One region of the Bradyrhizobium sp. USDA 4473 genome, then DNA from elsewhere that is predicted to be linked to it. Evidence: predicted binding sites of a transcription regulator. Region 1 holds the regulator's gene; each other region holds the start of a gene.
The links. The regulator LexA, encoded in region 1, represses DNA repair genes until DNA is damaged. The targets are predictions, from matches to a motif close to TGTTCNNNNTGTGTTCNG.

Region 1 (3,274 bases):
CGTTCGAGCGCACGGTCGCCTCAGGCGAAGCGGTGCGGATCTTCACCGGCGGCGTGATCCCCGACGGCGCCGACGCCGTCATCATCCAGGAGGACACCGCCGTCGACGGCGACCACATCACGATCACCGAGGCTGCCGCCGTTGGACGGCACATCCGCCCCGCCGGTGTCGACTTCCGCGAGGGTGACGTTCTGCTCGCCGCCGGCAGCCGCCTCTCCGACCGCGCGCTGTCGCTGGCCGCCGCCATGAACCATCCGGAAGTCGCCGTGCATCGCCGGCCGAAGGTCGCGGTGCTGGCGACCGGCGACGAGCTGGTGATGCCGGGCTCGCAGCCCGGACCCGGCCAGATCGTCTATTCCAACGGCTATGCGCTGCGGGCGCTGGCGCGTGCCGAAGGCGCCGAGACCATCGATCTCGGGATTGCCGCCGATACGGTTGAGGCCACCACGGCCGGCATCCGCCGGGCCCGCGACACCGGAGCCGACATCCTGATCACGACCGGCGGCGCCTCGGTCGGTGACCACGACCTGGTCAAGCGGTCGCTGGAGGCCGAGGGCGTCGCGATGGCGTTCTGGCGGATCGCGATGCGGCCCGGCAAGCCGATGATGCATGGCCGGCTCGGGGCGATGCGGGTGATCGGCCTGCCCGGCAATCCGGTGTCGTCCTATGTCTGCGCCTTCCTGTTTCTGGTGCCGTTGATTCGGGCGCTGAGCGGCCGAAAAGCGATTCATCATCGCCGCGCGACCGCTTTGCTCGGCCGCGACCTCGCTGCCAACGACCAGCGCGAGGACTATCTGCGCGCGCGTCTCGAGACGCGCGACGACGGCACGCTGATCGCAACGCCCGTGATGCAGCAGGATTCTTCGCTGCTCGGGAATCTCGCTGCGGCACGGGCACTTCTCGTGCGTCCGCCGTTTGCGCCGGCCGCCGTCGCCGGCAGCGAATGCGAGATCCTGATGCTGCCCGAATAGGGTTTTCTCACCGCGGCGATTGTGCGCCGCCGGGCGTGTTCACCGGAAATTAAGTGGTTGCGGAACACATATCGAACATATAGTGTCCGTTCATGATTTGTTTCGAGTACTGGTGTCTACAATCGGGAGGCCGCCCAGGAGCGCTTGCAGCAAGCACCATGCTCCCTTGGTCAGGCCCGGTCTGCAGATCCCACCGAAGAGTCTCGGAATCGAACGACGCTATCAACCGGGGGAATACTCGAGATGCTCACGCGCAAACAGTACGAACTTCTGCGTTTCATCAATGAACGTCTGAAAGAGGCCGGCGTCCCGCCCTCCTTCGACGAGATGAAGGATGCGCTCGACCTGCGCTCGAAGTCCGGTATCCACCGCCTGATCACTGCGCTGGAGGAGCGCGGCTTCATCCGCCGCCTGCCCAACCGCGCCCGCGCCATCGAAGTCATCAAGCTGCCCGAGCTGTCGGCCGGCGGCGGCAACGGCCGACGCGGCTTCACCCCGAGCGTCATCGAAGGCACCCTCGGCAAGCGCACCTCTACACCGCCGATCGCCGAGGATGACGGCAATCGACCGGTCGCGGTCCCGGTCATGGGCCGGATCGCTGCCGGTACGCCGATCGAGGCGCTGCAGACCCGCAGCCACACCATCAGCGTGCCGCCCGACATGCTCGGCTCCGGCGAGCATTATGCGCTGGAGGTGCGCGGCGACTCGATGGTCGATGCCGGCATTCTCGACGGCGACATGGCGCTGATCCAGCGCAACGACGTCGCCAACACCGGCGACATCGTGGTGGCGCTGATCGACGAGGAGGAAGCGACCCTGAAGCGCTTCCGCCGCCGCGGCGCTTCGATCGCGCTGGAGCCGGCCAACACCGCCTATGAAGTGCGCATCCTGCCGCCGAACCGGGTCCGCATCCAGGGCAAGCTGATCGGGCTCTATCGCAAGTACTGAATTGCAAATAGTTGCGGCGGCGAGGCAAATACTTGCGGCGGCGAGGAACGAGCGACAGATCGGATCGTTCCTTGGAAGATAGCGCGGCATGCGGCCTGCTCGATGCGCTCCGATACCTCTCACGCAGTGTCGCGTGTTTGTGATTGAGGCGGTCTCGGGCGAGTCGTACAATCGCCCAGAAACGAGCTGACACTCGTTCGCTATCGTCCACTCTGGTAGAGGCCCTATGCCTCAAGGAGAGGCACGGGTCGCTACCTCCATTTGAGGAGCCATCCGATGTGTGACTATAGTCTGCACGCCGTGGCATCGCGCCCCGCCATTGTCGGAGAGACGCTGATCACCACGACCTTCCGCGGCACGTCGACCCGCGGCTTTGCGTCGGAGAACGATCCGACTGTCGCGGTCTGCATGCTGCCGGGCACCGAGCTCGCTTTCGCCGAGAACGTTCGCTACGACAGCCGCTGGATCTGGACCAAGACGCTGAATTTCCGCGTCGGCGTGTTCAACGAAGTCGAGCCCGACGTGCCGGATCGCCATCATGATGCGGTCGAATTCCCCGACGGCAGCCATGTGCTGGTGACCCAGCTCGTCGAGGGACAGCGCGTCAGCGTGCTGCAATTGCCGGCACTGCATCCGCCGGTCGCGCAGAAGCCGAAGGTTGTGGAGCGGCGGCCCTCCGCATTTGCGTCGCTGTTTTTGGGTTGAACGCATCGTCGCCGCAGGATGACCCGGCGGCGAGTGACCGAAACGATTTCGAGCGACCCCGGACGTCGGGTTCCGGGGCGCGGCAGGAGATTTCCGTCGGCGGCCGCCTTGGCGCATCATCAGGCGCAGAGGACGTGCACTTACGGAAACCTGCTCGGTGGTCGAAAAGGTCACATGGCAAAAGGCTGGACGCGTCACGGAGCCGGGCCGCTACATGTTCCGGTTCGGCTGGCTGACGGTGACGGCTGACGACCTGAAGGTCTGGCAGCAATTCCCCGAGGCGTCCTTCACCCTCGTCAAGAAGCCCGACGCCGGCCCCGATTCCGACGAATACCATCTCGGCCTGTTCGAATTGCCGGCCGGTCCCTCGCCAGACCCCGGCTAATCCTCACCCTGCAGATCGCTCTCCCCCGGCGTGGCGTCGACGGCCGGCCGTGGCGCGGTGGCGGGGGCGCGGAGCGTCGCCTCGGCCTCGCCGTCGCCGGGAACCGCAGGCGACCATGGCCGGTCGATCCCGCCGGGCTTGACCGCATCGATGGCGTAGCCGTCACTGGTCCGCCGCAGCACCAGCGCGCCGTGACGCCGCAGCCGCTCGGCGTCGACCACCGAGGCCGCGCAGCCCCGCGGCGCCGGCCGGGCGGTGACGATCA
Region 2 (3,274 bases), 4.6 Mb from region 1:
GGCCGCCGCGAGCGCGGCGATGCCGATCGTCACCAGCGCCGAGATCAGACGCGAGCCGATCTGGCCGCCGTAGAACCAGACGATGGCATCGACGCCCCACACTTCGAGCAGCGCGACGAATCCGATCAGGGCGATCACCGCCGTGACCACCTTGCGCAGCAGCGGCAGATAGCGGTTGGCACGGGTCTCCAGCCCCGGGAAGCGCTGGATCAACTCGGGGCTGATGCGGAAGCCGCGATCGATCAGGCTCAGCACCACCATGGTGACGAGACGGGTGACCAGCAGCACCGCGATGGTGCCGACGAAATATTGCAGCAGCAGCGAATAGCCGTTGCGGATGTTGAGCGCCCACACCGCCCACAGCGCGAGGTCGAGCGCGATCGCCAGCACATGCCAGAGCGCCGCGAGGCGGTTGCGCGTCCGCGCCGCAAGCCCGGTGCGATCGGCCGGCGCGCGGATGACATCGGCGACCTGGCGGCGGCATTGCAGGATGATGACGACGATGAAGAGGTGCACCACCAGCATCACCAGCCGGATCAGCGCGGCATAACCGGCGCGATGCAGGCCAAGCAGCAGCGCGACGTTGGCAAAGGCGATGCCGGAGACGCCGACGGCGACGATGCGCCTTGCCCAGATCTCGATATAGGCTGCGGTCTCGGCACGGACCCGGAACAGGCCGAACGGCCCTGCCAGCGCGCGCACCGCGCAGATCAGGACACGCGAGAACACATAGGCGTTGACGACGGCGAGGATCACCAGCCGCGTGGTCGACTGATCGCCGATCTCGGTGCCGAGCAGCGCGGTCGCGGTGCCGCCGAATACCACCACCGGCAATAATTCGAGCAGCAGGCGGCCGAGCACGAAGGGCAGCCGGACCAGCGACTGCCAGGCCCGTGCCAGGCTGAGCCGGCGCCGATGCAGCTCCGGTTCCGGCGTGACGTCGGCGACCGACGACGGCGGGTCGACGCTCGCGAGCGTCTGCACCGGCATACGCGCGGTCTGCGGCAGCCGCGCCTCGAGGAACGCGACCGGCCGCTTGATCAGGCGGAACACCACCCATTCGGCCACGAGCGCGCAGCCGAACACCAGCGCCAACTTCCAGGCGATGTCGATCAGGAGGCCATAGGCCGCCGGATCGTTCGCGGTGCGCACGAACCAGTAATAGAACGCGGGAAAATGCGTCAGCGTGCGCGCGACGTCGGCGACTTCGCGCGACATCTCGCCGACCTGCTCGGACACCATCAGCAAAAGCTGTGCGCCGAGGCTGTCAGCGGTGAGCGGGATCGGCGAATGCTGCTCGGGCGGCGGCTCCGCAGCCGCCGGCTGGGCAGCAGCCTGCGGCGAGGCATTGGCGATGGCGCGCAGCGTGTTGATGATCTCGCCGCGCTTCTTGTCGTCCTGCAGCGTCTCGAGCGCGCGCTTCGCCTGCTCCGGCGTCAGATTGTCACTGGTACCGGATTGCGGCGGCGCCGGCTTGGCGCCCGGCTGAGCCAGCGCGGGAGAGACGAACAAAGCGAGGACGAGAAGGATCGCAAAACGAAATGTGTGCGACACGAGGGCCCTCTTATGAAAAGTCATTGCGCGACGGCTCATCCCTGAAAGGAATCAGCTCACGCGCTCGTGCCATGTCGGATGCTCCTTTTCGCCCCGATGATGTGTCGGAAGTTTGCCGCTGTGGCGGCCATGTTTTGGCATTTGCCGCAACACAAACGTCACAGGTGTTGAGCGGCGTTTACGCATGCAATGCGCTTCTCCGCTGAGCCGAGCCGGCCGATCACGCCACACGTCAGGGATGAGGCGGGGGAATCTTTCGCTTGACGAAGGCCGGCGGCCATGATGTTCTTATTTTGTTCTTTTGGTTCCGATTGCGTTTCGAGGTGATCATGCACGACGTGTTAAGCGACGATGGTCCGGTCCGGCTCTTCATTCATGACGACGATGAGACCCCGCTGGAATTCGTGCAGGATTTATTGCGTACGGTGTTCGGGAAATCCGAGCAGGAAGCCGTTGCCTGCGCTGCCTTGATCGAGGCCAACGGCGCTGTTCCCTGCGGGCCATATCCGGGGCCGGTCGCACGGGCCATCTTCAACTCGGCGAAGTGGCTGATCCGCTCCAACGGCCAGCCGTTGATGATCAGCACCGAATCCGCCGACGCCAGCCGCCCCTGCGATCTCTGCGAAGCGCCAAGGGCCGTGACGGAGATTTTGATCCCCGGTACGACGACCGCATCGCTGTGCAGCGATTGCCTGCTCGCGGCACGCCGCAGCTCGGAAGAACTGCCGGGCGAGACGTTTCGATCCGCTTACGTCGCGCTCGACTGGCATTTCGCCGGCGTGCCGCGCAACCTGATCGTGACACGGGCGCGACAGTTTCCGGGCCATATGCGCGCCGACGTTCAGGTCGCGATCGACAAGCTGTTCACCGATCCAATCCACTTTTTCGGCATCCATGAAGAATATCGCTACGAGACGCTCGACTTCGCGGCGCTGATGAAGGCCGGCCGGCATGCACCAGCGATCGCGCCGCCACAATATCGCGACGTCGATATCGGCGAGGCCGAGCCGGTGAAGTGCCTTGCCAATGGACTATGGCTGTGTCGAACCGGTGAACTGCGCTACGCTGTGCTGCTGACATTCTATCGCGAATATAATCACGAGCCGTCGCTGCGGATCGAGCTTGCGTTGCCCGCCGGTGCGGCCGGCAACGCTTTCGTGCAGCGCACGTTCGCCGAGCTGGAAACGGCCGTGCACGCGGCACGCTCCTATCGCGGCAAGATCCTGTCGCTGGAGGATGGCGCCAATTATCGCGGACGTTCGCAAGGCTTGACCGTGCATCGGCTGCCGACGGTCGCGCGCGGCGACGTGATCCTGCCGGACCGGACGCTGCGGCTGCTCGACCGCAACGTGCTCGATTTCGTCGAAAGCCGCGACCGGCTGCGCAAGCTCGGGCAGTCGACCCGCAAGGGCATCCTGCTGTACGGGCCGCCCGGCACCGGCAAGACCCACACCATCCGCTATCTCGCCACCAACCTGCCAAACCACACCACGCTGATCATCACCGCCGAGCAGGTCGGTCTGCTCGGCGCCTATATGAGCCTGGCGCGGCTGCTGCAGCCGACCATGGTCGTGATCGAGGACGTCGATCTGATCGCGCGCGACCGCGAGGACATGGGCGGACCGTGCGAGGAATCCCTGCTCAACAAGCTGCTCAACGAGATGGACGGCCTGAAGGAGGATTGCGATATCCTGTTCGTGCTGACCACCAACCGGCCCGA
Region 3 (3,274 bases), 830 kb from region 1:
TCGCGGTGACGGAGGATTTGCGGGCGCTGATCGGCAGCCGGGAAAAGGCGCTGGCGTAGGGACGAGTGACGCCTGCCGGCGCCGCGCGGATCAAGCCTACGGCGTGACCAAGGCGCGGCTCTTCGCGTCCCAGCGCCACAGCCGGTCGTTGGTCAACTCCGTGCCACCCCACCAGCGATGGATCGAGTTGTACTGGCTGAAGTCCAGCTCGCCATCCAGCACTTCCTGGCCGAAATCGGTCACCGACAGCCGGCTGTGCAGCGATCTTTCTCGGTGGGCCTTCCAATCATCCGCTCCTTGGATCTCTGCCGGAATCCAGCGAGGACCGGCGATCGACAATAGGCGAGTCCATCCAGCATCAGGTCTGCTTCTTGAAAATCGAACACGCCGCGTTCCCTGTACAGCTCACTCGAAAGCACACCCGGCTTGGTCTCGCCGAGACCTGCGCGGTTCAGATCGAGCCCGGATGGAAGATCAGACGCTTCATCGATCCAACTCACTGAACACTGGCACCAAAACCAAACAGGCGCCGAAGACGTCGGCAACTCAACGTCCTCAGCGCCCGCTTGCAGCGAAATCTTGGAGCTTTAAAGCTTACTCCTCCGTCGGCTCCTCGCCGTCGGCGTCGCGCTCCGGTGTGCCGGCGAGGATCTGCTCGGAGATCAGGCCGGAATTCTGCCGGATCGCGGCTTCGATCTTGGTGGTGATATCGGGGTTGGCGCGCAGGAACGCCTTCGAATTCTCGCGTCCCTGGCCGAGCCGCTGGCTGTCATAGGAGAACCAGGCACCCGATTTCTCGACGAGGCCGGCCTTGACGCCGAGGTCGAGGATCTCGCCCATCTTGGAGACGCCCTCGCCGTACATGATGTCGAACTCGACCTGCTTGAAGGGCGGCGCCAGCTTGTTCTTCACCACCTTGACGCGGGTGGTGTTGCCGACCACCTCGTCACGCTCCTTGATCGCGCCGATGCGGCGGATGTCGAGGCGGACCGAGGCATAGAACTTCAGCGCGTTGCCGCCGGTGGTGGTTTCGGGCGAACCGTACATCACGCCGATCTTCATGCGGATCTGGTTGATGAAGATCACCATCGTGTTCGACTTGTTGATCGAGGCGGTGAGCTTGCGCAGCGCCTGGCTCATCAGGCGGGCCTGCAGGCCGGGCAGCGCGTCGCCCATCTCACCCTCGAGCTCGGCCTTCGGCACCAGCGCCGCGACTGAATCGACCACCAGCACGTCGACCGCACCGGAGCGCACCAGCGTGTCGCAGATTTCCAGCGCCTGCTCGCCGGTGTCCGGCTGCGAGATCAGGAGCTCGTCGATGTTGACGCCGAGCTTGCGCGCATAGACCGGATCGAGCGCATGTTCGGCGTCAATGAAGGCGCAGATGCCGCCCTTCTTCTGGCCTTCCGCCACCGTGTGCAGCGCCAGCGTGGTTTTCCCTGAGGATTCCGGCCCGTAGATCTCGACGATGCGCCCCTTCGGCAGGCCGCCGACGCCAAGCGCGATATCGAGCCCGAGCGACCCCGAGGACACCGTCTCGACATCCATCGAGCGGTCGTTCTTGCCGAGCTTCATCACCGAGCCCTTGCCGAACTGACGCTCGATCTGGGAGAGCGCGGCTGAGAGGGCCTTGGACTTGTCCATGGAGGATCCTTCGACGATACGCAGTGCGGTGGCGGACATTTGGGATGTGCTCCTTATGGCGGGGATTCGCTAGCGGGACAAACGGGCGATGAGGTCGAATGGAATGCGTTGTTGATAGGAAACCTCGTACCACGTTTGTTCTATGTTCGCAATATGTTCTTTCGGACGCGTAAACGCCGGATGCCGTCAAGGCACTGTCTCCGGGGTTGATTTCCGAAGTGTCCTGGCGCGGATTAAGCGAACGGAAACCGAGGCTTGGTTGATGTTCTCGGTAGGACTACTGAGGCGATAGAGTAAATGTTCTGGCCCCATCATTTTCCATGGGACGCCATCTGTTCTGGCCGTGAAAGCGATCGCGAGATCGCGCCTCCGCACGCGGCGGCTCCCTCTGACAGACATTGTCCGGCCTCTTTCGGCCCAGCGCCTTTCGTGGCCATCGCCCCCGTGTCACAACCTGCGCACCGGCCGTAGCTAGTCGTCGGACTCCTGCCCCGCCGCGATCCGTAGTTCTCCGGGCAAGAACAAAGTTCCGGATGGCATGCCACCCAAGCACGTCCGAAAAATAGTTGCACCATCAAGATGTTATACACGCGCCGACCATGGTCTGGCACAATCTGCATACTACCTTGGTACCCCTCCTGACGCCCAAAAAAACTACGTAGCCTTCGCGGAAGACTCAGCTTGCGCCAGTGTTCGTAACGTTGGCCTGCCCGGCAATGCAGCCGGGGCGCTGCGCAGCGGCGACACCGTCCAGCCGACGGATCGGTCCGCCCGCAGGGTCTGCGACGCCGCCCGGACGGGCATTTTATCTCATATTAACGTTTGACGATTGTTAGAGATTAATACAACCTATGGTTTTAAGTATCGATGATTGCCTTTGATTCGCGGGATTGTTCCAGATGATCCACAGGGGCATCGAATTCACCATCACCCAGCTGATAGCCGGGGTCTGGACATGGCGCTTCCAGATCGGGGACCGGGTCTTCACAGGCAAGACCGAGGCGAAACTCGACTTGCTGGCGGTCCGCCGCGTGCAGCTGCGGATCGATCGCGAGCTGAACAACCTCGGGCGCGAACAGACCCGCGGCCGCAGCGACGGGGAGTGAGGCGCAATCTGCCGGGCGAGCTGACGCCGTGCCGGTCCGCTCCGCCCAGGCACTGTCAGTCCGCGCTGGCCAGCCGCCGCATCGTGAACTCGATGTCGCCGCCGGGCAGCTCGCGCCAGCTCTCGACGGCGCTCATATAGGCCGCCTTCGGATAGCGCTTGAGGAAGGCACGCGCCCGCAGGCGGGCCTGATCGCGTGGCAGGCTGAAGGTCTCGCGCAGGAAGCCGTCATCCGGCTTGCGCCGGGCGGCCATCCGGCTGGCGAGATCGCGCGGACGAAACACCATTGCCGCAACTCCGGACCAACTGACGACGCTCCCAATATAGGCGCGGTGCCGGGAGAATCCGAGTCCGTGCCAGACCGTCGAGGCCGGCCCGAACGGCGCTTACTGGCTGCGCTGCGTGGTCGGGCCTGGCTGCGCCGAGCTTCCGGTCTTGGTCTTCGGCTTGGCGGGAGGATGGGCCGCCGCCTTCGGCGCGTCGCTGCGCACCACGCCCCACGGATCGGACGATCCCTTGGCGTCG

Region 2: the regulator LexA is predicted to act here: its motif matches at 1,838-1,855, upstream of ACVW17_RS04605 (ATP-dependent Clp protease adaptor ClpS).
Region 3: the regulator LexA is predicted to act here: its motif matches at 1,788-1,805, upstream of recA (recombinase RecA).

The regions. Positions count from the first base shown of each region.
Region 1 covers NZ_JBSSGE010000001.1:5,592,782-5,596,055, reverse strand. The annotation lists gene ACVW17_RS26405 (molybdopterin molybdotransferase MoeA) at 1-971, shown strand, start outside; gene lexA (transcriptional repressor LexA) at 1,215-1,919, shown strand; gene ACVW17_RS26395 (hypothetical protein) at 2,196-2,624, shown strand; gene ACVW17_RS26390 (hypothetical protein) at 2,782-3,009, shown strand; gene ACVW17_RS26385 (ComEC/Rec2 family competence protein) at 3,006-3,274, opposite strand, start outside.
Region 2 covers NZ_JBSSGE010000001.1:992,105-995,378, forward strand. The annotation lists gene ACVW17_RS04600 (mechanosensitive ion channel family protein) at 1-1,554, opposite strand, end outside; gene ACVW17_RS04605 (ATP-dependent Clp protease adaptor ClpS) at 1,884-3,274, shown strand, end outside.
Region 3 covers NZ_JBSSGE010000001.1:4,761,688-4,764,961, reverse strand. The annotation lists gene ACVW17_RS22175 (acyl-CoA thioesterase) at 1-59, shown strand, start outside; gene ACVW17_RS22170 (hypothetical protein) at 97-339, opposite strand; gene recA (recombinase RecA) at 595-1,683, opposite strand; gene ACVW17_RS22160 (hypothetical protein) at 2,544-2,750, shown strand; gene ACVW17_RS22155 (hypothetical protein) at 2,806-3,036, opposite strand; gene ACVW17_RS22150 (hypothetical protein) at 3,136-3,274, opposite strand, start outside.